3 regions of the Paenibacillus sp. Negev47 genome follow, and region 1 is predicted to be linked to each of the others. Evidence: riboswitches for the same ligand, from Rfam matches in the RefSeq annotation. Region 1 holds a riboswitch; each other region holds the start of a gene.
The links. A riboswitch is a leader RNA that binds a small molecule or an ion and turns the genes downstream of it on or off. The one in region 1 is predicted to bind S-adenosylmethionine.

Region 1 (8,251 bases):
AAAAGAGCAGCTATCGCCAGGTCATCTGAAAATTGCCGATTTTGTTGAACGTAATCCCGAAGAGATTCTATTCATGACGGAACAGGAGATTGCCGATAGGCTGGGGGTTAGTATTGCAACGGTATCCCGTTTCTGGCGTGCAGTTGGATATGACAATGCCAAGGCGTTCAAAATACGCCTCCGCACCTCTGAAGATACCACGCCGGCGTTGAAATTAAATAAAACCATATCCCGCATGGATACGGATAGCTTGCCTGTTCAATTATTGGAAGCTTCCGTTAGTCATTTGCAGGAGACGTTGTCTCATATGAAGCAAGGGGATCTGGAGCGGGCCGCAGCGATTCTTGCTGAAGCCCGAAGAGTGTACATCTATGCCCCTGGACCATCTGCAGGTCTGGCTGAGCTGTTATCATTCCGCTTGTCCAGATTCGGATTGACTGTCATTCATCTCGCGAGAGGTGGACATGAGTTATTGGAATCGTTGATGCATATGCAGCAAGAGGACATGGTGATGCTCATGTGTTTCACCCGTTTGCTGCCTGAAGCAGAGGTCATTCTGGATTATGCCAGTGATATGGGAAGCAAATCCATACTTGTGACAGATCGGGAAGACCTGTTATATGGACTGGCGACCGAATTATCTTTTTACGTCAGCAGAGGGGAACTGGGAGAATTCCATTCCATGGTTACTCCACTGCTCTTAATGGAACAGATGGTGCTGGCTGTGGGATTGATGCAGAAGGAGCGTGCGCTGTCCAAGTTGGAACGGCTTGCTGAACTGCGCAGTCGGTATGGAAATAAGCTACCGCGAGGCTGATGAATGGGAAGGACTGTCACGTTGGAATGGAGTGAGGTTTATAGCGCCGGATGAACCGCCACAGGAAGGACCTGAGGCAGATGAGATTAGATAAGAAACAGGGGGATGGTCACGACGAATCGTCCTGTTTTTCTTGTTTATAGGGGCTAAACGATTACTAAAAAACAGAAAAAATGTTAGCTGATTCACAAAGTGAAAATTAACATAACGGTCATTGCTGCATCTGCTCAGTTGCTTGATGCGAAAGCGGAGCATGTGACAAAATCGTTTGATATATATAGGTAGTGGCGGTTCCTTATACAGGGACCGTTTTTTTTGTTGTTCTGTACACAAAAAAACGGGAATTATTGTGATCAAAGGGGGACACAATACTCGGGAATACCTGCAGCTTCATCATGCAGAGAAATGTTGGGGTGGGAACATGTGGTCAACAATTGTATCCTACGTGCCGGACTGGGCCATATGGATTCAGGCATTATTGGTCCTTATCGTACCGATCGGCATTACAGTAACCATGCGGTGGATCAATGCCGCCATTAAGCGTGGAACCTTCTCTCGTTCCCAAAAAACCTCCATATCCTCGAAAGATATTTCTCCTGCTACAGCGGGTCAGGGTCAGGGAACCGAAACGGGCCACTATGCCAATATTAAAATAACCGGCAAGTACAATACCGATCTGATTAGCGTAAGAGAAAGCTTTGGTCAAAATGCTGACGTGCATATTCGGGAATTTACCATTAGGGGTACGAATACACGGGCAGCCGTCATATATACCGAAGGCATGGTAGACCAAGACTTAATCGATGATCACCTGATTTCACCGTTAATGTTGGAAGGCGTTCCAGAGCTTAAGCGGGAGGGTTTCCTCCATCCGGATAATGCACATTTACTCTCGGCCTACCTGCAAGATCAATTACTACCTGTCAGTCTGGTTGAGGAGACCAAGTCCCTCCAAGCGGTCGCAGTTGGCGTGCTTTTTGGCAAAACTGCACTGTTGGTCGATGGATTGCCGGGGGCTCTGTTAATTGGAGCTCATAAAATCAAAACACGTGGTGTGAATGAACCGGTGTCAGAGGGGTTGCTCCGTGGTCCCCGGATTGGTTTTACAGAACAGCTAAGTGATAACACAGGTATTTTACGTCGATATGGAAGTGATCAGAGCCTCTTTATTCAGAAGTTTGAGGTAGGTTCACGGATCAAGAAAGAATTGGCTGTTGCCTATATTCAGGATATTGCTGATCCTAATCTCGTGGCGGAAGTCGGAAAGAGAATTGAAGCGATGGATATGGATTCCATGTTGGAATCTGGGTATGTCGAACAGCTCATCGAAGATAGTACGCTGAGTCCTTTTCAACAGGTACTGAATACGGAAAGACCGGACCGGGTGATGGGTGCTTTGCTGGAAGGACGAGTGGCCATTTTACTGGATGGAACACCATTTGCACTGATTGTACCGGTGACCTTTAGCATGTTGCTCCAATCCCCGGAGGATTACTATGAACGCTGGATTCCTGGAACATTCCTGCGAATACTGCGCTTCATGTCTGCCATGCTGGCCTTGCTCGCTCCTGCGCTCTATATCTCGTTTATCTCGTTCCATCCGGGACTTATCCCAACCAAGCTAGTACTCACGATTATTGAAACGCGGACGGGAGTGCCGTTTCCTTCAATCATCGAAGTACTGATCATGGAACTTTCCATTGAGATTCTGAGGGAGGCGGGGATTCGTCTACCTAAGCCGATTGCACCCTCGCTGGGTATCGTTGGAGGTCTGATTATCGGCCAGGCGGCCGTACAGGCAGGAATTATAAGCCAGTTCCTGGTCATCGTTGTTGCGGTTACCGCCATATCCTCCTTTACAATACCCGTCTATAGTGCAGGCATAACACTGCGAATTCTGCGATTTGCTGCCATGTTTAGTGCGGCTGTGCTCGGATTGTTTGGCGTGGTTATGTTCTTTCTCCTCATATGTACCCATCTGGCGAGACTCTCGAGCTTTGGCGTGCCTTATCTTGCACCGGCCGTTCCTTATCAATTTGGGGAATGGAAGGATTTCATTATCCGTGCTCCCCTAAATATGATGAGGAAGCGTCCCGAGATGTCCAATCTGATAGATCAAGACCGAAAAAAATGAAATAAATTAAAGTGGTTGGGGTGAAATAAAGTGAATAGCTCCGAAGGAAAGATTAGTACTAGGCAAGCTGTTGTGGTTATTGTCAATTACATGCTTGGCGCTGGGATATTAACGCTTCCTCGAACAACGAGCAAAGCTGTCGGAACCCCAGATGTCTGGATGTCAATTATTCTGTCTGGACTGATTATTATGGGTGTCGGAATTATTCTGGTTACCCTGTGTCGCAGATTTCCGGAGAAAACAGTATTCCAGTTCACTCGTGAAATTACGGGGAGCTGGATTGCTTACATATTGGGATTCGCCATGATTATGTATTTTATGGTGATTGCCGCATTCGAAATCAGGGTCATGGCTGATGTGACAGGAATGTACTTGCTCGAGCGCACACCAAAATGGGCTATCGTGATGGTGTTTATGTGGATTGGCATCTATTTGATCTCTGGCGGACTTGCTGTCATTGTGCGCGTATTTGAGATCATTTTGCCGATTACACTGATTATATTTGTGATTGAAATCTTGCTTAGTAATCAGTTATTTGAGATCGGCAATCTGAGACCCGTACTCGGAGAGGGTATCATGCCAGTCCTCAAAGGGTTGAAACCTTCGCTGCTGTCTTACACGGGGTACGAAGTCATGTTTGTCATGACTGCTTATATGAGAAATCCGAAGAAAAGCAATGTAGCCATGACCTGGGGCATCATCATATCGACTCTGATTTATCTGATTACCGTTGTGATGGTTGTAGGCAGTCTGTCACTTGACGGAATCAAAACACGTACTTGGCCCACGCTGGATCTCGTAAGAAGCTTCGAGATTCAAGGTTTGATCTTTGAACGGTTCGAATCCCTCTTATTGGTCATCTGGATTATGCAGATCTTCTCGAGTTTCACGATCACACACTATTGCGCTTCGGTGGGCATTCGGGATTTATTTCGTACGAAGAAGATCAAGGTTATTATGTACGCCTTTCTGCCAGTAATATATCTAACGGCATTAATGCCGAAAACCGTGGATGAAACCTTTGCACTGGGTGATATGTTGGGCAATCTATCCGTGCTTCTATTTGCCACTGTACCTCTGTTACTCCTGATAATAAGTCTTATTCGCAAAAAAGGAGGCAAACATGCATGATTCGTTTTTTTATGCTTTTACGTGTAGCCTTTGCTTTGTCCGTCCTTCTGGTAATATCCGGATGCTGGAGTAGTAGGGAGATCGAGGAACTAAGTGTCTATGTTGGTCTCGGGATCGATATCGCTAAAGAAACAGAATTTGAGAAGGACATCGCTGCTCAGGGAGGAACGTATCCAAAGAATAATTATTTAACGGCTACGGTGCAGATTGCGCCTGGCACTGGCAGTTCCAACAGTAAACAGAGCGGACAATCCGGTTCACCTGCTTCTGGAAAGACTTCCTATTCTAATGAACAGCTTACCGGAGATTCCTTGCTGCAAATCTTTCGTCAGTTTGCACTAAGGCGAGATCGTCCACTTATCGGACATCATCTAAAGGTCATCGTCATCTCCAAGGATATTGCCAAAAAGTATGGTCTGGACCAGCTGCTGGATTTTGTACTTCGGGATAACGATATTCGTCCAAATTGTCTGGTACTGATAAGTCATCATCGTGCCGTGGATGTCCTGACTTCAGATGATCCCTCCCGGATTCCGGCATTTTATCTAACAGGTATTACTGGTAATTCGTACTTGTCCAACAAAATACTGGACCCCGTTTTGCTCTCCAAATTAGATGCCCAAATGCAATCTGGTTCCAGTTTCTTGCTCCAGAATGTACTGTACTCTAATGGAGAGGGCAAGTTCTCAGGTGGCAGCATATTCGATGGGAAAACAACTAAGTTTATTGGAGAACTAAGTCAAACGGATCTGGAAGGTTTATCGTGGATCAAGCCTAAAGAAAAAGGAGGCGTCTTGAAGACTTACAACAAAGAGGGATTCACTGTTGTATATGAAATGAAAAAGAAGAAAACAAAAGTAATTCCCAAGGTTATTGGCAATGATATTTCATTCCATGTAAAGACCGAATCCGAAGGCTGGTTAATGGAGGATTGGCGTGCTCCCGAAAGAGAGGAAAAAGGGGCTTATCGCAGGGAACTGGAAAAAGAATTTTCTGAACTGGCGGAACAACAGATTCGTCAGGTGTTATACAAACTTCAGCATACCTACAAAGTTGATGTTGCGGATTTTCGGGACAGCTTGCGTATTAAAGAACCCAAAACGTGGAAGAAAGTCAAAGATGATTGGGATAACATTTTTAGTACCGTACCAATTACGTACGATGTGAAGACCACTATCACCAATCTCGGATCTTCCACCGAATAGCGTGCCAGTTAGCAAGTTAGTATTAAAATGTTGACACATTCATGATAGATCGCTATATTTATAAAAAATCATTTTCTTATCCAGAGAGGTGGAGGGACTGGCCCTTAGAAGCCTCAGCAACAGATCTGAAGGATACTGTGCTAATTCCAGCGGGTGAAAGCCTGATAGATAGGACGTTTGTTTTTATTTGTCAGTAACGGCGCACTCTTTAGGAAGAGTGGGTCTTTTTTGTTTTTCTGGATGAAGAAGTAGGGAGCAACAGGTATGGAGAACAACAACGACAAAGGACATTTTCAGCGGAAAATGCAGGCACGGCATGTGATCATGCTCTCTCTCGGTGGAGTGATTGGAACAGGATTATTCCTAAGCTCGGGTTACACGATTCAACAGGCGGGACCCCTGGGAACCATTCTGTCCTATCTGATCGGGGCGATCGTCGTATATCTGGTTATGCTCTGTCTTGGTGAACTCTCTGTTCACATGCCAGAGACGGGAGCATTTCATAGCTATGCTGCCAAATATATCGGACCAGCAACGGGCTACACGGTGGCCTGGTTGTACTGGTTAACCTGGACCGTTGCGCTGGGTTCCGAATTCACAGCCGCCGGACTGCTGATGCAGCGCTGGTTCCCATCGGTCAACGTATGGATATGGAGTGCCATTTTTGCGTTGATGATTTTTCTGTTCAATGCATTAACGGTAAAATTATTCGCAGAATCCGAGTTCTGGTTCTCATCTGTGAAAGTAGTGACGATCGTAGTCTTTATAATTATCGGTGGCGCAGCCATGTTCGGGTTCATTCCGATGGCGGATGCTGAACCAGCGCCGTTTCTATCGAATATTACCGCATCCGGGTGGTTCCCCCATGGGGCTACAGCGATATTGATGACCATGCTTGCTGTAAACTTTGCATTCTCGGGCACCGAGTTAATCGGCATTGCTGCCGGGGAGACGGAGAACCCGGAGAAGACGATACCCAAAGCCATTCATACGACGCTCTGGCGTTTGGTTATTTTCTTCATCGGAACGATTGTTATCTTGTCTGCCTTGCTACCTATGTCGGATGCCAGTGTACTGCAAAGTCCATTTGTAGCAGTAATGGAACGAGTGGGTGTGCCGTATGCAGCAGACATTATGAACTTTGTTATTCTGACGGCGATTCTCTCTGCAGCCAATTCAGGCCTGTATGCTTCGTCACGGATGCTCTGGTCTCTGGCTGATAAACGAACGATCTCTCCATGGTTTGCCAAATTGACCAAACACGGTGTGCCATTGAATGCACTCCTGATCAGTATGGTTGGTGGTGCGCTGGCCTTGCTGTCCAGCATCATTGCGCCAGGTACCGTGTATATTACACTGGTTTCTATTTCGGGTCTGGCTGTTGTTGCGGTATGGATGAGCATCAGCGCTTCCCAATACATGTTCCGCAGACAATATATCCGGGAAGGCCATGCGGTCAAAGATCTGGTGTACCGCACACCGCTATACCCGGCGGTACCGATTATTTCATTTATATTATGCCTGGCTTCATGCATAGGTATTGCCTTTGACCCGACACAGCGGATTGCGCTGTATTGTGGGATTCCATTTATCGCAGTGTGTTACGCAGCTTATTATCTGACAGAACGTGTAAATAAGAAAAGAGGACAAGTACATGACGCTAGTACAACAGAATAACCCCATAGAAGAGATCCTGCGTGAACATCCGGTCATGATTCTGGACGGAGCGCTGGCGACCGAACTTGAACAGCATGGATGTGATCTGGACGATCCGCTCTGGTCTGCTCGTGTATTAATTGAGAATCCGGATGTTATCGTTCAGGTTCATGCGGATTATTTTCGAGCAGGAGCCGACTGCGCGATTACATCCAGTTATCAGGCGACGGTGGATGGCTTCAGCAAGAGAGGAATCGGAGAGCAGGCAGCGTTGGACCTGATCCGCAAGACGGTAGAGCTGGCTGCACAGGCGAGAGATGACGTATGGGCAGAAGTGCAGGACAGTATAGTTGAGAACACGGAAGTTAAACCGGAGGGCAATTCTTCCTTGTTGGATACGCAACAACAAACGCCTGTTGTCCCAGAGAAATGTGCCCTGGTTCGGCCGCGACCGCTCGTTGCCGCATCCGTTGGACCCTACGGTGCATACCTTGCTGATGGATCGGAGTACATTGGTCATTACGGCGTCACAGATGAGACCTTGGCTGAATTCCATCGTCCGCGTATAGCGGCGTTGCTTGAAGCGGGTGCTGATATTCTGGCATTGGAGACCATTCCATCCTTGCAGGAAGCACAGGTGCTGGTTAATTTGCTGAAGGAGTTCCCACATGCATATGCCTGGCTGTCTTTCTCCTTAAAAGATGGAACAGCAATCAGCGAAGGTACGCCGATTGAGACATGCGCACGATTATTTGGTTCCGAGCCACAGATTGCTGCGATTGGCCTGAACTGTGCTCCTATGGAAGTGGTGACGGAAGCCGTAGGTATTCTGAGCCGTGCCAGCGACAAACCTGTCATTGTCTACCCGAACTCGGGTGAGACATATGATGCTGTGACGAAAACGTGGAGCGGGCAGGGAACATGTGGCAGCATGAGCGATGCTTCGGAGCAGTGGGTCGCTGCGGGCGCGCAAATTATTGGCGGCTGTTGCCGCACTACGCCACATCAGATTGGTGAACTTGCCAAGAAGTGGCGATAGCAGATCACATGTATCATAAACAGCCCTTCCGCCTTGTATAAAGGCATGGAAGGGCTGTTTATTGCGTTATAGAATCCTGACAACCTTATTCGATAACCAACATACGTGGCGATGCTTCACGAATAATTCGTGAAGAGAACCATGAACCTAGACTCGCTGCAATGATACTTAGACAGGCGAACAGTATCATTCCACCCCAATTCAGTATCAGTGGAAGTTCTACGATACCGTAACCGGAAAGGACCAGTTCGAGCAGAAGAGGCAGTAGA
Region 2 (8,251 bases), 260 kb from region 1:
GGTTGGTGCGCTTGTGGTAGTGGTGTATCTGGTTCTCATGGTCGTGCTGCGTGTACTGCGCAAGGACGAGCTGGGCAGTTACCCCCGCATTCTACAAAAAATTCTCCGTCCACTCATGCGTCTCCAACGTGGAGGCGTGCAAAGAGGCTAATCTTATACGAAGCATCTGGTCGCATCATTCGGTCAAAATACCATACAAGCTCTGTCTGCTGTCGAAGCGGACAGGGCTTTTTGTATATTTAACGGTCGTCAGCATTAATGTATGGTCGCTTTGGCATCATGAGCCAGTGCTGTCTTCAACATGCCATATCGGTGTTCATGACTCATCTCAAATAGCCATGGACGGCGCGGTGCCGTCAGATAACCGAGACAATCCCGAGTCTGAAGCCAGTCCTGTCGGGTGATCGGTTCATAAGGCGTGTCTCCCCATACGGCGAGCAGTTCCGGACTATACAATCGTTGCCCTTCGGGTAACCATTCTTCATGGAGCAGCTCCTGAGCGTAAAACGTACGATCACCCACCTTGTCTTCATGATGGGTAAAAAGGCCAGGCCAATACTCGGCTCGCGAACCACGATGGGGAACTGCACGAGCGAATTCCAACACTTGTGTGTGTACTTGCTCTACCCCGAACAGCAGGGCATATAGGCCTTTGCCAAACATAATTCGCTCATCCAGCTTGCCAAAATGTTCAATCACTCGCCCTGCGAGCCCTGCTTCCCGTCCAAGAGGGAAGACGATATGATTCAGACCGGCCAGATTATGCAGATGGAATGCGGGTTTGGTAAGTACTTCTTTTTGAAAATAAGGATGCTGCACCACCCGGCTTTCGATATAGTTCTGCTCATTAATAATTAATGCCACACTTAACAGTGAACTGCACCGTTCCAGCCAAAAGCGTTCCCAAAACGGCGTCATGAACTCCGATACGTGAAAGTGTGATAAGAGATGGAAACAGCTTCGTCCGATCCGGCGACTGTTCATATACAGCAGAAGCTGGGGATATGCATCCTGAAAAATGAGTGCATTGCACCGTTCTAACAGTCGATACATATGCTTACGATCGCTTGGATTCTGTAGATTATGCATCAAGTCACTCTGAAGATCGGTCATGTGATATCCGCCGTTGCGGGAGACCATATGAGCTAATAGAGCCCAATGCAGTTCGGGATATTGCTCATAACATTCCAGATAGGCTGCCGTGCGCGTGATGTTACTCCGATTATGCTCCTGGGTCAGTGTCTTAATCTCTTCCAGAATGATGCAATCTTCTTCGCATACGAGTGCACTTTGAACCTGATCAGTGCGTGCAAAAGACTTGCCGCTGGCAGGTAACAAACGCTCCACCTCAGACTGTAGGGCAGCTGCCGTATCTGTATCCCATTTGATCTCACGCAATGGGTGACGAAGCTGTGCTGAAGCTTGCCATGCAGCTTGTTTGCCACGCCAGATTTCCCGGGCAGCACCCGTAATGGAACGGACTATCTGCAGGAAGGACCCGTGACGGTGTTCGCTGGAAGAATCGGTTCTGGTGGAAGTCATGATATGACATCCTTTCATGATGTTCTGGGTTTAATTTCACAGACCATGTGGTTTATTCTAAGTATGCGCTGATTAGTTGACTTCCACTCCCCAATTTGCTTCACTTAGGGTAAGACAAGGTACAGAAAGGGAGATGAACCGAATGGAACAGATTACTTCCAAACCGGCTTTTGATGTAGCCATCCAATCCCCACGCCTGACGATTGCCGTATTCAAGGCAGACTGGTGTGGTGACTGCAAATACATCGATCCGTTTATGCCTGAAGTTGAAGAGAAATATGCACGTGAACTGACTTTGGTTGAGGTCGACGTGGATCAGGTTGGAACCGTTAGTGAAGAGCAGAATATTCTTGGCATTCCGAGCTTTGTGGCGTATGCCGATGGTCGGGAACTGGTGCGGTACGTGAACAAGCTGCGCAAGTCGAGAGAAGAGATTGAGCAGTTCCTGGATCGCGCAGTTGAGGTGTACAACACGATCCATAAATAATATTATATAAGTTCGATAAATGAATATTTACACAGACACTCCGATGACAGAATAACCTTCCGATCGCTGTTATTTCCGGAGATTGTTCAAGTTGTAAAAGGGTATACTAAAAAGAACGCCATTTCTCTTGAAATAGGGAAATGGCGTTTGTGTGTTCGACACGTTCTACATAAGAAACGTTTCTATACATATCTTTCGATGACCTACGGGTCATTATTTCACCAGACGTTAACATTTTGTCACAAAGCGCGACGTCAATGAACATTTTATCCGGTATAATGAATTTAGTTGTGAAATAAGTGTCAAAGTACCGAAACAAGCGGAGAATATTCTTCGCCATCTTAAACCAACAGCGGGTGAGAAAAATTGAAGCACTTAACTTTGTTTAAATGGTTAACCGTATTAACCTGTCTTGTCATGTTTCTGGCCACATTTGGTGGAGGCATCGTAACCAAAACGGAATCGGGCCTTGGCTGCGGAACGGAATGGCCTTTATGTAACGGAAAACTCGTTCCCGCACATACTGTGGCTTCACTTATTGAATATTCCCACCGCGCTGTAAGCGCACTGGCTGGACTGTTGTCCATTGCCTCGTTTGTTGCTTTTCTGCGGTTCGGCAAGTCACGCCGTGACCTGCAATTGTTTTCTTTCTTAACCCTGATATTTGTTATTGTTCAAGGAATCATGGGGGCTTTTGCCGTCGTTTTCTCCCAATCTTCAGCAGTTATGGCACTTCATTTCGGCTTTGCGCTGATTGCCTTTGCCAGTTCGCTTATGATGGCATTGGGCATAAGGCAGGAAGCAAAAGATGGTGGATTGGAGCGTCTGAATAAATATCCTCGGGTCAGTAAAAAATTCAGAAATCTGGTCTGGTTCTCCACGATCTATACGTATCTCGTGGTATACACAGGCGCATTTGTGAGTCACACGGATTCTGCCGGTGGTTGTTCCGGATTTCCGCTCTGTAACGGGCAGATTATTCCTGAGCTTTCAGGCGGGGTAGCGGTTGCTTTTGCTCACCGTGCAGCAGCTGCGTCTTTAGTGATTGTTATTGCAATTCTGGGTCACTTCGCGTATCGTAATCATCCGGATAACAAGGAAATGCGTACCCTTGGCGTTGTATCTGTTGTTTTGATTCTGATGCAAGTGGTCATCGGTATTTTCATGATGGTGACGATGAGTCGTCCGGAAGTATACATGTTCGTAGCTCTTGCCCATATGCTGGACATCGCCATACTGTTCGGGATCTTAACGTATATGAGTTTCCTGGTGTACAAGCTGCATCGCCCGGTTAATCGTTTCTAGATCCATTTCTTGGTCTTTGGGCTCAATATTGAAAGTCCACCATCCAGTGATGTACATCATTGGACAGGTGGACTTTGTTTGATGTCAGGGGGATCAGGGCAACCTATGGCATGCAGCGTTTACATGTTTACTCGGAATGATTATGTTTATATGATGAACCTTTATGGATCAGCAGAGTGGAAAGAGGAGGTTATATATGCTGCGAACGTTGCTGGGAGAAAAGCCGCGTGTAAACGAAGGTTTGCTGAAAGAAGCAATGGAGTCCATGGCGCATACACTTGAGCTGTTTCAGCGACAAATGCATGTGGACCATGATCCTACTCACGACTATCGGAAACTGTATGTGTGGACCCAGGGGCTTATCTCTTCCCTGGATGAACTGGAGCAAAGCTGCTTCGCTGCTGCTCATTTTCGAGAAAAGGTCGTTGCAGGTTCTACGGACGATATGACGCCAGCCGAGAAAGCTGAGTATGCTCGGTATGTTTATTTTTACAAAGATGGCTTCATTCGCTGCTTTGCCATTCTGGATAAAGTCGGCACCGTATTGAATGAGATATTCCAGCTGAATACTTCAAATACAAAAGCGCATTTTTCTTATTTTACCGTGTTAAGACAGTTCGACTTTGCGAGGGAGCATCATGATCTTGCCCTGCGATTGATTCAGATCAAGGACTCTTATCGTGAGCCGATGAGCAAGCTGCGCAAACGACGTAATATGGAAATCCACTACATGAACTCCGAAATGCACGATGATCTGTGGCAGTTACATCAGACCTTGCAAGGTAAAGTGAAATTGGAGGATCTGAATCAGCATGTGCAGGAAATGCGTAAGGGCGTGGATATGGTCTGTGAAACGTTAACAGCCTCTTATAGCTATATCAATAAAATATGGAAAAGAAATAATTCCCTTTGACAAATCGGAATACTTTGAATATACTGAGTTTCAATCGAATGTTACACGGATATAACTGATAATTCAGAAGTTAGAAGTTACGTTCACATTATAAAGCATAAACTACATGAACTTATAGAATCCTACAACAACATATTTCTTATCGAGAGCGGCGGAGGGACAGGCCCGATGAAGCCCGGCAACCGATTTGTAACGACACGACACATGTGTCATTCGTTATAGATGTTAGGTGCTAATTCCTACAAAATGGTGCAAGACACGATTTTGGCAGATGAGAAGGTATATTCTTTCACGTAAAGAGCCCTCTTTGTATCTGCAAAGGGCTCTTTTTTTGTATGTGTAGGGGAGTTTTCCTTTAGATCGGGTAAAGATACATGTAGGTGGTTGGAAAGGGGCAAGTGCGATTGATTGAATTAAAAGGTTTAACGAAAACGTACGGCAAAGGGGCAAAATCTACAACGGCACTATCCGAGCTGAATTTGAGCATCCAAAAGGGTGAAATCTACGGAGTGATCGGCCATTCTGGAGCGGGAAAAAGTACACTGATCCGTTGCATTAATTTGTTGGAGCGCCCTACGGAGGGTGAAGTATGGGTAGACGGGATCAACCTGACTGAACTGAACAAAACCGAATTGCAGCAACAGAGACGCAAGATCGGGATGATTTTTCAACACTTTAATCTGTTATCCTCGGCAACGGTGTATGATAATGTAGCTTTTCCGTTAAAGCTTGTGAATACGCCCAAGGAAGCAATTGATCGCAAAGTGAAGGAAATGCTCGCTCTGGTTGGTCTGGAGCACCATAGCAGCAAATATCCGGCTCAATTATCGGGTGGACAGAAACAGCGTGTAGGGATTGCAAGAGCACTCGCCAGTGATCCGAATGTACTCCTATGTGATGAGGCCACCTCGGCACTTGATCCGCAGACGACAAATTCGATTCTAAAGTTATTGCTCGACATTAATGAAAAGTACAACCTGACGATTGTGCTGATTACACATGAGATGCACGTCATCCAGAATATCTGTGACAAGGTGGCTGTCATTCATCAAGGCGGCATAGTGGAACAGGGACCTGTAACCGAAGTATTCCTGAAGCCGCAGCATGCCATTACGCGGGACTTTATGATGCGTGATCATGAAGTTGGACTTGCCCTTGAAGAGACTGCTTTGGCTAGTGCAGGTTTGGAATTACAGGCAGGTGCTGCTTCCAAACTTGTGAAGATATCCTTTCTGGGTAACAAAACGTATGAAGCGATTTTGTCCAGAACGGTACGTAAAACGGGAGTGGATTTTGCGATCCTGCAGGGTACGATCTCTACGATCAAACAGGTTCCTTATGGGCAGCTGACCGTTCGGTTCGAAGGCGATACCCATGCGATTGACCGGACGATATCAGAATTAACCGCAGAGGGACTTGATGTGGAGGTGCTACGTTAACATGGATTTTTCTACAGTTCGCTGGGAAGAGGTTGGTAAAGCTTCCATTGAGACACTGCAAATTTTGGGTGTATCAGGCTTGTTTACCGTAATCTTTGGTTTACCACTCGGGGTGCTGCTGTTCATGACAGCCCGATCTGCTTCAACCAAATCACGGGTGGTATACATTATACTGTCCCTGATTGTTAATATTTTGCGATCGATCCCATTTATTATATTGATTGTCGCTCTTATTCCATTCACTCGTTCACTCGTCGGTACAGCTACAGGGGTGCTTGGTGTTATCCCACCTTTAGTTATTTCAGCAGCTCCTTACTTCGCTCGACTGGTAGAGACAACAATGCGTGAAGTGGATCGTGGTGTCATTGAAGCAGCACAGGCGATGGGTGCATCGACCGGACAGATTGTAAGACGGGTACTGTTGCCTGAGGCACTTCCTGGTCTGCTTGCTGGAATAACCATCACTATCGTTACGCTTGTCTCGTATACGGCGATGGCGGGTATGGTTGGTGGTGGAGGCCTGGGAACGCTGGCAATTAACTATGGGTATTATCGGTATCAAAATGAAATTATGATCATATCCGTAGTGTCGATGATTATTCTAGTGCAAATTCTCCAGATGGCTGGAGATCGCTTGGTTACATTTTTCACCAGGAAATAACACATAGATAACATGATGGATATGCATTCTTGCGGACGCCACATGAAAAAAATGATTAGAGAAGGGGTTTTACACATGAAAAAATGGTCTTTTGCTCTACTTAGTCTTATGCTGATTGCGGTTCTTGCCGCGTGCGGAAACAACAAGGACGCCGACAGCGGCGCAGACAATGAAGGAGGAGCTCCGCGTACAGTAGAATTGAAAGTGGGAGCTTCACCTACACCACACGCAGAGATTCTGGAAAGCATCAAGCCTGAGCTGGAAGCACAAGGTATTCGTTTACAAGTGGTTACGTTTAATGATTATGTTCAACCCAACCAGCAACTGGCTGACGAAAAGTTGGATGCAAACTTCTTCCAGCATCAGCCGTACCTGGACACCGAGAATAAAGAACGTGGTTTCAACCTCGTTACTGTAACTCCTGTTCATGTTGAACCTTTTGGTGGATACTCCAAAAAGATTAAGTCTTTGGATGAATTGGCAGATGGCGCAAAAATAGCAATTCCGAATGATCCATCCAATGGTGGACGTGCACTGTTGTTGCTTGCGAAGGAAGGCGTCATTACCCTGAAAGACAACACAAATATTACATCGACGATTCAGGATATCACAGCAAATCCAAAAAACTTGGATATTATCGAGCTGGATGCAGCCATGATGCCTCGTCAATTGGATGAAGCGGATCTGGTATTTATCAACGCTAACTATGCATTGGAAGCCAATCTTAACCCTGAAAAAGATGCTTTGCTTATTGAAGATCTGCAAGGTAACCCCTATGCAAACATCCTCGTTTCCCGTGAGGATAATAAAGATGCAGATGCAATCCAAAAACTGGCTGCTGCACTGCACTCCGAAGAAGTTAAAACATTTATCAAAGAACGTTACCAAGGTGCAGTTGAACCTGCAACTGAATAATATTACGAAACAATATGATATGAAGATCTTACGAAAAAAGCCGAGTGTCTCTCCAAAGAGATACTCGGCTTTTTTGTATTTCCTAGTCTGTGCTGACATAAAAGTCAACAGAAGAAGTTATCGTTTATCAGATTTATCAACGTTAGATGGATGTGCAGATTGGCGGTAGTAGGATAATTCATTTTGATCAGCATATTGCTGTTCATCTGCTTCTTGCAGGTACGTTCTCTCGGTGGGAGAGAGTTTTTCTTCATCTCCATTTGAGCTTTTGATTTTGTATCTGATCCACCCAATCAGACCAAGAACGACAATGAGGATCAAGGCCCACCCTTTTTGGAGCAAAAGCAGAGCACTGAATTTTTGAGAAGCCGTGTACCCAATCCCGCCCATCAGTAGGCTGTTAAGCCCAATGGTGGATGTTTTGTCAGTCGAAGCGTTGTACTCCTCGTACGTATATCCGGCATTGATGCTAAGTTGATTAAGGACCGTTTCCTCGAATGCCTGGCGGCTCTGTTGAAAGTTGGCCGTATCTGTAACCAGAATGGCTGTGATATACCCTTCACGTGTCAGGAGTTTTACATTGTAATTCACCATGGCTTGCTGATAAGCATTCTTGAAACCAAGGGAGTAGACCAACTGATGCTTGGTCTTGTCGTATGCCGGTTCGATTTCCCACCCTGTTATGTACGTTCTATATTCAGGTTCGAGCTCTCTGTTGTCTTCTTCTGTGCCACGGATATAACTGCTTAACAGTTCTTCAGCACTCAGATTTTGATCGTCATCATGAATATGACCTGTCTTCACGTATTCGAACACAACATACCACGAGCCGAATTCGCTATTGCTGGTTAGGCTTCCAATTTCATTCCCATTAGGCTTTCCATCACTGTTAAGTATCGAGCGTTGGGTATTGGCCTTATCCAGATAGGAATGGCTTTCAGGAACTTCCAGGGTGGCCTTACCGTCCAGAGAGACGGACGCTGGTCCAG
Region 3 (8,251 bases), 2.7 Mb from region 1:
GGTGTTCATACCGATTCGGTGTGCCGTTTGCATAACGTCCATCCAATCCCGCCATGAACCTTTCAAACGGCTGATCTTCCGACGTGTGCGGTCATCCAGAATTTCAGCACCGCCGCCAGGCAAGGAATCCAGTCCAGCTTCATGTATAGCACGAACAACCTCTTCCAATGTAAGCCCATCGGATACTTCAACCATTTTCATAATCTCAGCTGGTGAGAAAGAGTGCATCGTGATGTTCGGGAAACGCTCCTTGATGGCTTTCAACAGGTCTGTGTAATAGCTGAAAGGCAAATTCGGATTCGTTCCGCCTTGCATCAGAATCTCGGTACCATTCACATCTTCTGTTTCCTGAATTTTCTGGAAAATGACTTCGTCTGGAAGTACATATCCTTCCTCCGAACCAGGTCTGCGGTAAAAAGCACAAAAACGGCAGTACACATCACACACGTTCGTGTAGTTGACGTTACGCCCTATTACAAATGTTCTGTATGGTTCAGGGTGCATGCGTTTCATAATGACATTAGCAGCTGCCCCGATTTTGTCCACTTCATTCGATTCGAATAGCTGAATCGTGTCTTCCAAGTCTAAACGTTCGCCCCGAAGGGCTTTATCTAAGATACGGTCTACCGTACTCATCGTAAAAAAGCCTCCCTCATGAAGAGAAATTATATAACGATCCGTCCCAACTTGTTCAAGAGAAGCAAGTTCTGGTGGCAACATCGTATTTCTGTACTCCACATATCGTAACACAGGTTACATGTGAAAAAAAGCACCTTATGAACAGGTGCTTTAAAAATAAATAAAAATTTTTACATATGAAATCCAATTAATTTGATATTAAATGATATACATAGACGTATTTCGGTACCACTTTTCTAAGATTCCTGAAGTGCTTGTTCCAAATCGGCAATCAGATCATCGATGTCTTCCAGACCTACCGAGAAACGAAGTAATCCATCTGTAATGCCACGGTCACGGCGAACCTCAGCCGGCATTGCCGCATGAGACATCATCGCTGGGTAAGACAGGATGCTCTCTACAGCTCCCAAGCTTACAGCCACAATGGGTAACTTCACCTGGTTAAGAACTGCTTTTGCTCGATCCCCTGAACCGACGTCAAACGAAACGACAGCTCCATAACCTGTTGACTGGCGCTCATGTGCCTCGCGGCCCGGATGATCCTGCAACCCCGGATAAAAGACAGCGGCAATATCACTACGCTCATTAAGCCATGCGGCCAGTTTGGCTGTGCTCTGTTCACTGTGAGCCATGCGAGCCCCCAAGGTTTTCATCCCGCGCATCAGAAGCCATGATTCTTGTGCCCCGAGTACCGTTCCGAGTCCATTTTGTAACTGTTTCAGCTGTACGCCAAGTGATTCCGTGCGAGCAACGGCTAACCCTGCCAACACATCACTGTGACCCCCGAGAAACTTGGTAGCACTATGTACGACGATATCCACACCAAGCTCAATTGGACGCTGATAGTACGGTGTCATAAAGGTGTTATCCAGAATCGTAATCAGGTCATGTTCCTTCGACCAGTCAGTTACGGCAGCGATATCCGTAATTCGCAGGGTCGGGTTAGACGGTGTTTCCATATAAACTGCCTTGGTGTTCGGTTTGAGCGCCGCTTTTACTTCATCTATATTGGTCATATCTACAAAGGTCGTCTCGATCTGCATACGACTCAATATGGAAGTAAGCAAACGATACGTACCTCCATATACGTCTTCCGTTACAATCATGTGATCCCCTGCCGAGAACATCATGAACACGCTGGAGATCGCAGCCATTCCGGATGAATAGGCGAATCCTCGTGCTCCACCTTCCAGCAGTGTGATGTAATCTTCCAATGCCTGACGTGTCGGATTACCCGAGCGACTGTAATCATGTTGAGGCGGATTGAAAATATCAAAATGATGGAATGTGGATGCTTGATAGATCGGCACACTGGAGGCCCCAGTCGTTTTGTCGATCTCGTCGCCGAAATGGAGCAACTTCGTATCAAATTTCAACTCGGAATTCGGCTTGTTGTTGGACTCACTCATGAGTGCACGCCTCCTTCAACTTCCTGTTGTGCAGCTGTCAGCGCATTGCCGAGATCTGCAATCAGATCATCCGAATGTTCAATACCTACGGAGAACCGGAGCAGTCGGTCATCCACACCTACGGCGTCACGAATTTCAAGCGGTATATCCGCATGAGTTTGTACTGCCGGGTAGGTCATGAGTGATTCCACTCCGCCGAGACTTTCGGCAAAGGCAATAAGTTTGATATGACGCAGCAAAGGTTCAACATAACGAGCATCCTTCACTTTGAAAGAGAAGATACCTGTGTTACCGGTGGATTGTTTGTTCTGTATTTCATAACCCGGATGATCTGACAGGCCTGGATGATACACTTCAACCACCGCTGGATGCTCAAGCAAGTATTTGGAAATGGTAAGTGCATTGTGCTGATGACGCTCCATGCGAAGAGCTAGCGTTTTCATGCCTTTCATCAACTGATAAGAGTCACTTGGAGACAATACAGCTCCAATGGAATTATGCAGGAAAGCCATTTCCGCGGATAATGCCTCACCCTTGGTTATGATTAATCCGGCCAGTACATCATTGTGTCCGCCCAGATATTTGGTAGCACTATGAATGATGATATCGGCACCCAGTTCAATCGGACGTTGGAAAAATGGAGTGAGCAACGTGTTGTCAACAATGGTCAACAGGTTGTAACTTTTCGCCCAGGAAGCGACGGCTTCTACATCTGTAATCATCATCAGCGGATTCGTTGGTGTCTCAATGAATACAGCTTTGGTATTCGGCTGACGAACATTCTCCAGTGCTGCAAGATCATTCGTGTCCACATAACTTGCGGTTACGCCAAAACGGGACAAGATGCGTTCAAGCAGACGATAGGTTCCGCCATACAGATCCAGCGATACAATCAGATGATCTCCCTGACCAAACATGGCAAAGATGGTTTGCAGCGCGGCCATGCCTGAGCTACAGGCAAATCCTGCGTCACCGGATTCCAGCGCTGCAGCTGCTTCTTCCAACACTTTGCGGGTTGGATTGGTTGTACGAATATAATCAAATCCCGTGCTTTGTCCAAGCTTCGGGTGGCGAAACGCAGTGGATTGATAGATCGGAAAGTTAATGGCGCCTGTTACCGGTTCATTGATGGACCCAATTTGTGCTAAGCGGCTTTCGATTTTCAACTTGTTGTTGTCTTCCATTGCTGTATCCTCCTGTGGTCTCGATTAGATTTGCGGGCCAATATCGTAAGGTGTTTCCTGATACACATAGTAATTAAGCCAATTAGAGAATAATAAGTTGGCATGAGCGCGCCAGGTAGCTGGTGGCACACGGGAAGGATCGTCATTCGGATAATAATGCCTAGGAAGCGCGATATCCAACCCTTTCGCTACATCCCGGTCATACTCCCACTTTAATGAGAAGGGATCATACTCGGCATGCCCTGTGGCAAAAATCTGTTTGCCATCTTTGGTAGCAACCAGGAAGATACCCGCTTCCTCGGATTCAGCCAAGATCTCTAACTTCTCGTTCTTTTCAATATCTTCACGTCGCACTTCCGTATGACGGGAATGCGGAACATTGAATACTTCATCGAATCCACGCAGCAACGGAACATGGGGTTTGTTGATGGTGTGCGGGAAAACGCCAAAACACTTTTCATCAAGTGCAACCTTGGGTACGTCAAAATGGTGGTATAAACCAGCTTGGGAGGCCCAGCATATGTGCAGGGTTGATGTCACATTGGTTTTGGTCCATTCGAAAATCTCCTGGATTTCATTCCAATAGTTCACGTCTTCGAAATCCATCTGCTCCACAGGAGCACCCGTGATAATCATTCCATCAAAGCGGCGGTGCTCAATCTCATCGAACGTTTTATAGAACAAATCCAAATATTCCTGAGACGTATTCTTCGAGGTATGGGATTTGGGATGTACCAGAACGACATCCACCTGAATGGGCGTATTTCCTACCAGACGAAGCAATTGTGTTTCCGTCGTTTCCTTTGTGGGCATCAGGTTTAATATAGCGATACGGAGTGGACGAATATCCTGCTGGTATGCAGAAGTTTCATCCATGACGAAGATATTCTCTCCTTCAAGTACTTCTTTTGCTGGCAGAGTATCAGGTATTTTGATTGGCATGGTAAGTCTAACTCCTCCTTGTGCATTGATAGATGCAGCTACCGCTGGCTTGATGTGTCCACATCAATGCAGTTATAGGCTGCCATGAGTTTGTCTACATATGTTGGATTACAAGTCCATCCAAAGAAAGTTACAGACAACCTCAAGTTCCTTAGCGAAAATCACTGCTGAGAAGTCGGGGCATACGACAAAGACCTTCCTCGGATTTCGAGAAAGGTCATATGTAAATAGATATGCGCCTCTCTCATCTCTCAGTTACAACAGTGCCACTTGGGCACTTGGTCGCTGCAAGAATTAGCACCGTGCGGTATACCGCCGGTTGCCGGGTTTCATCGGGCCAGTCCCTCCACCTACTCTTGATAAGATTTCGCTGTATTTGATTGTAATTTAATATGGTTCACCGTCTACTTTATTACATTAATGCCCTCACGTCAAGTTGCAGTTCAATGTCTGCTTTCCAGATCGGAACCGTTCATCATTCGTTGTCATACACTGCCTCAGAGCGCGAAATAGACACATTTTTGCGCTTGAAAGCACCTTGTACCAGCGGTATACTAAACAAGGTGTTATAAACCCTTATGTGAGAGGTGACATATTAAATGGATGGCGACCCGAGGCCTGACTGGCAGCCGAATTCCGACAAACTGCATAGAGAATTGACATCAGCATGCCGGCAGCGGGACGTAACTTCCGTTTGATTATAAAGTGAACGCAGCCCTGATCTCCAGGCTCCGCTGCCGACCGGCTGATTTGTTCTTTTTGCGCCCATAATGATAATATCCGCCAGGTTGGCGGGTGCAGAAGGAGTAGATTAACGATGAAAATCCGGTTGGTTAACAACGGTGTATTTATTCCGGTGGACGACATTCAGCAGGCGCTGACTCCACCAGCGGAAGGATTTTACTGGATTGATGCGGATGTAGACGATTTGGCGGTACTTCAACCGCTCTTCTTAATGCATGATCTGGCTGTGGAAGACTGTCTCAGTGACGAAGAACAACGTCCGAAAATTGAGATATATGAGAACCATTATTTTATTGTGATTAATAGCATTCGTTTTGATGATGAAGAGATATTTCTACGTGCGGTCAACCTGTTCCTCGGCAGACATTTCATTATAAGTGTTACGAAACAGAAGGTCAGCGAATTGCGCACATTAAAACCCATCCTGTGGGAACAGGAAATCAGTACACCCGATCGTCTGCTGTACCTGCTGGTTGACTTGATTGTTGATAATTATTTCACCGTAGGTGACCGAATTGAAGCTCGGATCGAGAAGCTTGAGGAAGATATTCTGATGCACACCAAAAAGTCTCATCTGAATGAAATCATCGGGCTACGCAGTGAGATTCTGTGGCTGAAAAAAGTGCTCGGACCTCAGAAAGAGGTCATTAACACCCTTAACAAAAAAGATCTGCGTCTCATTGATGATCAACTTCAAAAATATTTCAGTGACATCTATGAGAATGCCGTAAAAATATCTGAAACCTTTGAAACATACCGCGACCTGATGGGTAACTTGCGAGAAGCCTATCAATCCAGTATTGCGAACCGGGCGAATGAGATCATGCGTGTGTTTACCGCCATTACTACGGTCTTCATGCCGCTGACGGTCATTACCGGTATATACGGTATGAACTTTACGAATATGCCAGAACTTAACTGGAAATACAGCTATTTTGTTGTGATTGGCCTGATGGTAACGCTGGGCCTGAGCATGTTCTTTATTTTCCGCAAAAAAGACTGGGTATGAACTCGTATGAAATAACGAAGACGAAGCGCTCCTCCGGGAGAAACGCCTCGTCTTTTTTCATTTCCGATCATTAACCAACATGCTGCTCTGTCTCTGCGTGCCGACGAAAGCGGATTCGAATCATGCGCAGTCTTTCATAGACCTGCTCCAGACTTCCTCCGTCGGGCTTCTCTCCTCCATACACCTTATGTAATACCGGCTTCAAGAACGTATCTCCCAGCTCCTCATACGCACTCCATACGGCCTCTTGTTCGTTCTCTGGCATAACTGCTAGCTCCACATCCAGAAGACAATCGGTGTCATAACCTTCGAGATCCAGTGTCTCCAACAGCTCAATCAATTCGCGTCGAGATAATCCGGATCGATTAACAATCTCTTCTAACGTATGCCCGTCCTTCATGCCCTCAAGCACCTGCTTACGCGTGGTGAACTTGTCGAGTTCCTGCTTGTACTTCTGCTCTCTCTGCTTGTATAACCAGCTTTCATATTCTTCTTCCTTCAGAGCTGTGTATACCCAATCCAGCGGGAACGTTGTTGAACGCTCCAATCCATTCGTAATCTCCATCCACTCCGTACCATACTCGGTCGCTTTGCTCTCCCCTACGCCAGGCAGTTGCATGAGTTCATCCATCGATTGCGGAACAAAGGCACTGATCAAACGCAGCAGACGGTTCGTTGCAATAAAATAGGGTGCCTTCCGGTCAGATACTGCTCTCTTCCTGCGCCACGTGCACAGATCCGTATATAACTGCTCATTGCCGTATAGTTCACTGTAGCAATGGAGTCGCTGACCACCATAACTGCGTGATTTCAGATCATCATTCTCGTGAAATAAACCCTGCAGCTGCGGTCGGTATCCTTCGCTCATCTGTATGGCAAGCTGATGACGGTAGATATGAAGCAGCTCCTCCCAGGAAGTTCCTTGGAACCAGATGCTGTCCTCTCGCTCACCTTCCTCGTAGCGGCTCCATCCCAGTTGCCAGCTATCTTCCTCTTCCCCAATCCATAACTGCGCATACTCTGCGTTCTGATCTGACATTCTGGACAATCTGTTCATAAAAATAACTTCCATTTTCGTTCCCTCCCTTAGAATATTCAGCTTATACGAGTTAGATCTGCTACCTACAGGCAGCACAAAAAACACCTCTCCTGCAAAATCCATGCAAGAGAGGTGCTTCCTCATTAACCGTACTATACTGTTGCCCATATCATACCACAATGGTAAATTTCGTCAATCCCTTATTGATCTAGATATTCAATGCCAACTTGGCAAGCGCCAGCGAACCACACAGCCCTGCATTGTCACCAAGTCCTGGTGAAACAACATACTGGTCAATGTCAGATTGAATTGCTGGATGCTGAACGTATCCAGCAAGCAACTCCTGCAGTTTGCTACGAACCATCGGGAACAGATGCTCCTGCTTCATTACTCCGCCACCCATTACGATTTTCTGCGGAGAGAGAATCAGAACATAATTCATCAGTGCATGTGCCAGGTAATGTGCTTCGATCTCCCATGCTTTATGATCTGCGGGCAGTTCATAAGCCGGTTGCTCCCAACGTTTGTTGATGGCCGGGCCAGCTGCAAGACCTTCGAGGCAGTCCCCATGATACGGACAGAAACCCTCGTATGTATCCTCCGGATGTCTGCGCACAATGATGTGTCCCATCTCTGGATGTGACAATCCATGGACCATTTTACCGCCAACCACAGCGCCTGCACCAATGCCTGTACCCACAGTGATATACAGACAACTCTCAAGACCTTGTGCAGCGCCCCAGGTTGCTTCTCCAAGTGCAGCACCATTCACATCCGTATCAAATGTCATCGGTACATCAAAATGCTCCTTGAGCTTGCCAATCAGGTTGTACTGTCCCCAATGTGGTTTGGGTGTTGTTGTGATATAACCATACGTTGGGCTTCCTTCAATCGGGTCAATCGGGCCAAATGAACCTACGCCCAGCGCTTCAATGCCTTTGCCTTCAAAAAAAGAAATCACTTGAGCCATTGTCTCTTCCGGTGTCGTCGTTGGAAAACTTACGCGTTCAAGAACTTCTCCATTTTCCGTGCCAATACCACATACAAATTTGGTTCCGCCTGCTTCAATCGCGCCTAAGATCGTCATGTTAGTCACACTCCCAAGTTAGTTTAAAAAAGGATTGATCGTTCCTTACTGGATGACACTATAATTACCCTGCTACTCGATATCCAGCTTGGACAGTCGTTTCATTAACGTCTGCCTCCAGCTGTCTGACAGTGCAGAAATGGCCAGCAGTGCCCGGATCCCTTCGGCATCTTCTTTCCCCTGATGCATAATTCGATT

Region 2: it holds a riboswitch for S-adenosylmethionine, as region 1 does, so the genes downstream of both, AC4G47_RS04515 (methionine ABC transporter ATP-binding protein) here and mmuP (S-methylmethionine permease) in region 1, are expected to answer to the same signal.
Region 3: it holds a riboswitch for S-adenosylmethionine, as region 1 does, so the genes downstream of both, metA (homoserine O-acetyltransferase MetA) here and mmuP (S-methylmethionine permease) in region 1, are expected to answer to the same signal.

Annotation. Positions count from the first base shown of each region.
Region 1 covers NZ_CM177754.1:700,250-708,500, forward strand. The annotation lists gene AC4G47_RS03190 (MurR/RpiR family transcriptional regulator) at 1-817, shown strand, start outside; gene AC4G47_RS03195 (spore germination protein) at 1,239-2,951, shown strand; gene AC4G47_RS03200 (GerAB/ArcD/ProY family transporter) at 2,982-4,082, shown strand; gene AC4G47_RS03205 (Ger(x)C family spore germination protein) at 4,079-5,287, shown strand; SAM riboswitch class I at 5,361-5,462, shown strand; gene mmuP (S-methylmethionine permease) at 5,552-6,964, shown strand; gene mmuM (homocysteine S-methyltransferase) at 6,942-7,982, shown strand; gene AC4G47_RS03220 (ABC transporter permease) at 8,068-8,251, opposite strand, start outside.
Region 2 covers NZ_CM177754.1:963,252-971,502, forward strand. The annotation lists gene AC4G47_RS04490 (putative polysaccharide biosynthesis protein) at 1-151, shown strand, start outside; gene AC4G47_RS04495 (DUF2515 family protein) at 256-1,542, opposite strand; gene AC4G47_RS04500 (thioredoxin family protein) at 1,685-2,029, shown strand; gene AC4G47_RS04505 (COX15/CtaA family protein) at 2,396-3,334, shown strand; gene AC4G47_RS04510 (Cthe_2314 family HEPN domain-containing protein) at 3,531-4,247, shown strand; SAM riboswitch class I at 4,384-4,525, shown strand; gene AC4G47_RS04515 (methionine ABC transporter ATP-binding protein) at 4,652-5,686, shown strand; gene AC4G47_RS04520 (methionine ABC transporter permease) at 5,688-6,347, shown strand; gene AC4G47_RS04525 (MetQ/NlpA family ABC transporter substrate-binding protein) at 6,423-7,262, shown strand; gene AC4G47_RS04530 (DUF2167 domain-containing protein) at 7,380-8,251, opposite strand, start outside.
Region 3 covers NZ_CM177754.1:4,783,238-4,791,488, forward strand. The annotation lists gene mqnC (cyclic dehypoxanthinyl futalosine synthase) at 1-636, opposite strand, end outside; gene AC4G47_RS21430 (trans-sulfuration enzyme family protein) at 876-2,048, opposite strand; gene AC4G47_RS21435 (PLP-dependent transferase) at 2,045-3,232, opposite strand; gene metA (homoserine O-acetyltransferase MetA) at 3,257-4,174, opposite strand; SAM riboswitch class I at 4,416-4,540, opposite strand; gene corA (magnesium/cobalt transporter CorA) at 4,992-5,927, shown strand; gene AC4G47_RS21450 (HRDC domain-containing protein) at 5,998-6,999, opposite strand; gene AC4G47_RS21455 (ROK family protein) at 7,175-8,053, opposite strand; gene AC4G47_RS21460 (MOSC domain-containing protein) at 8,126-8,251, opposite strand, start outside.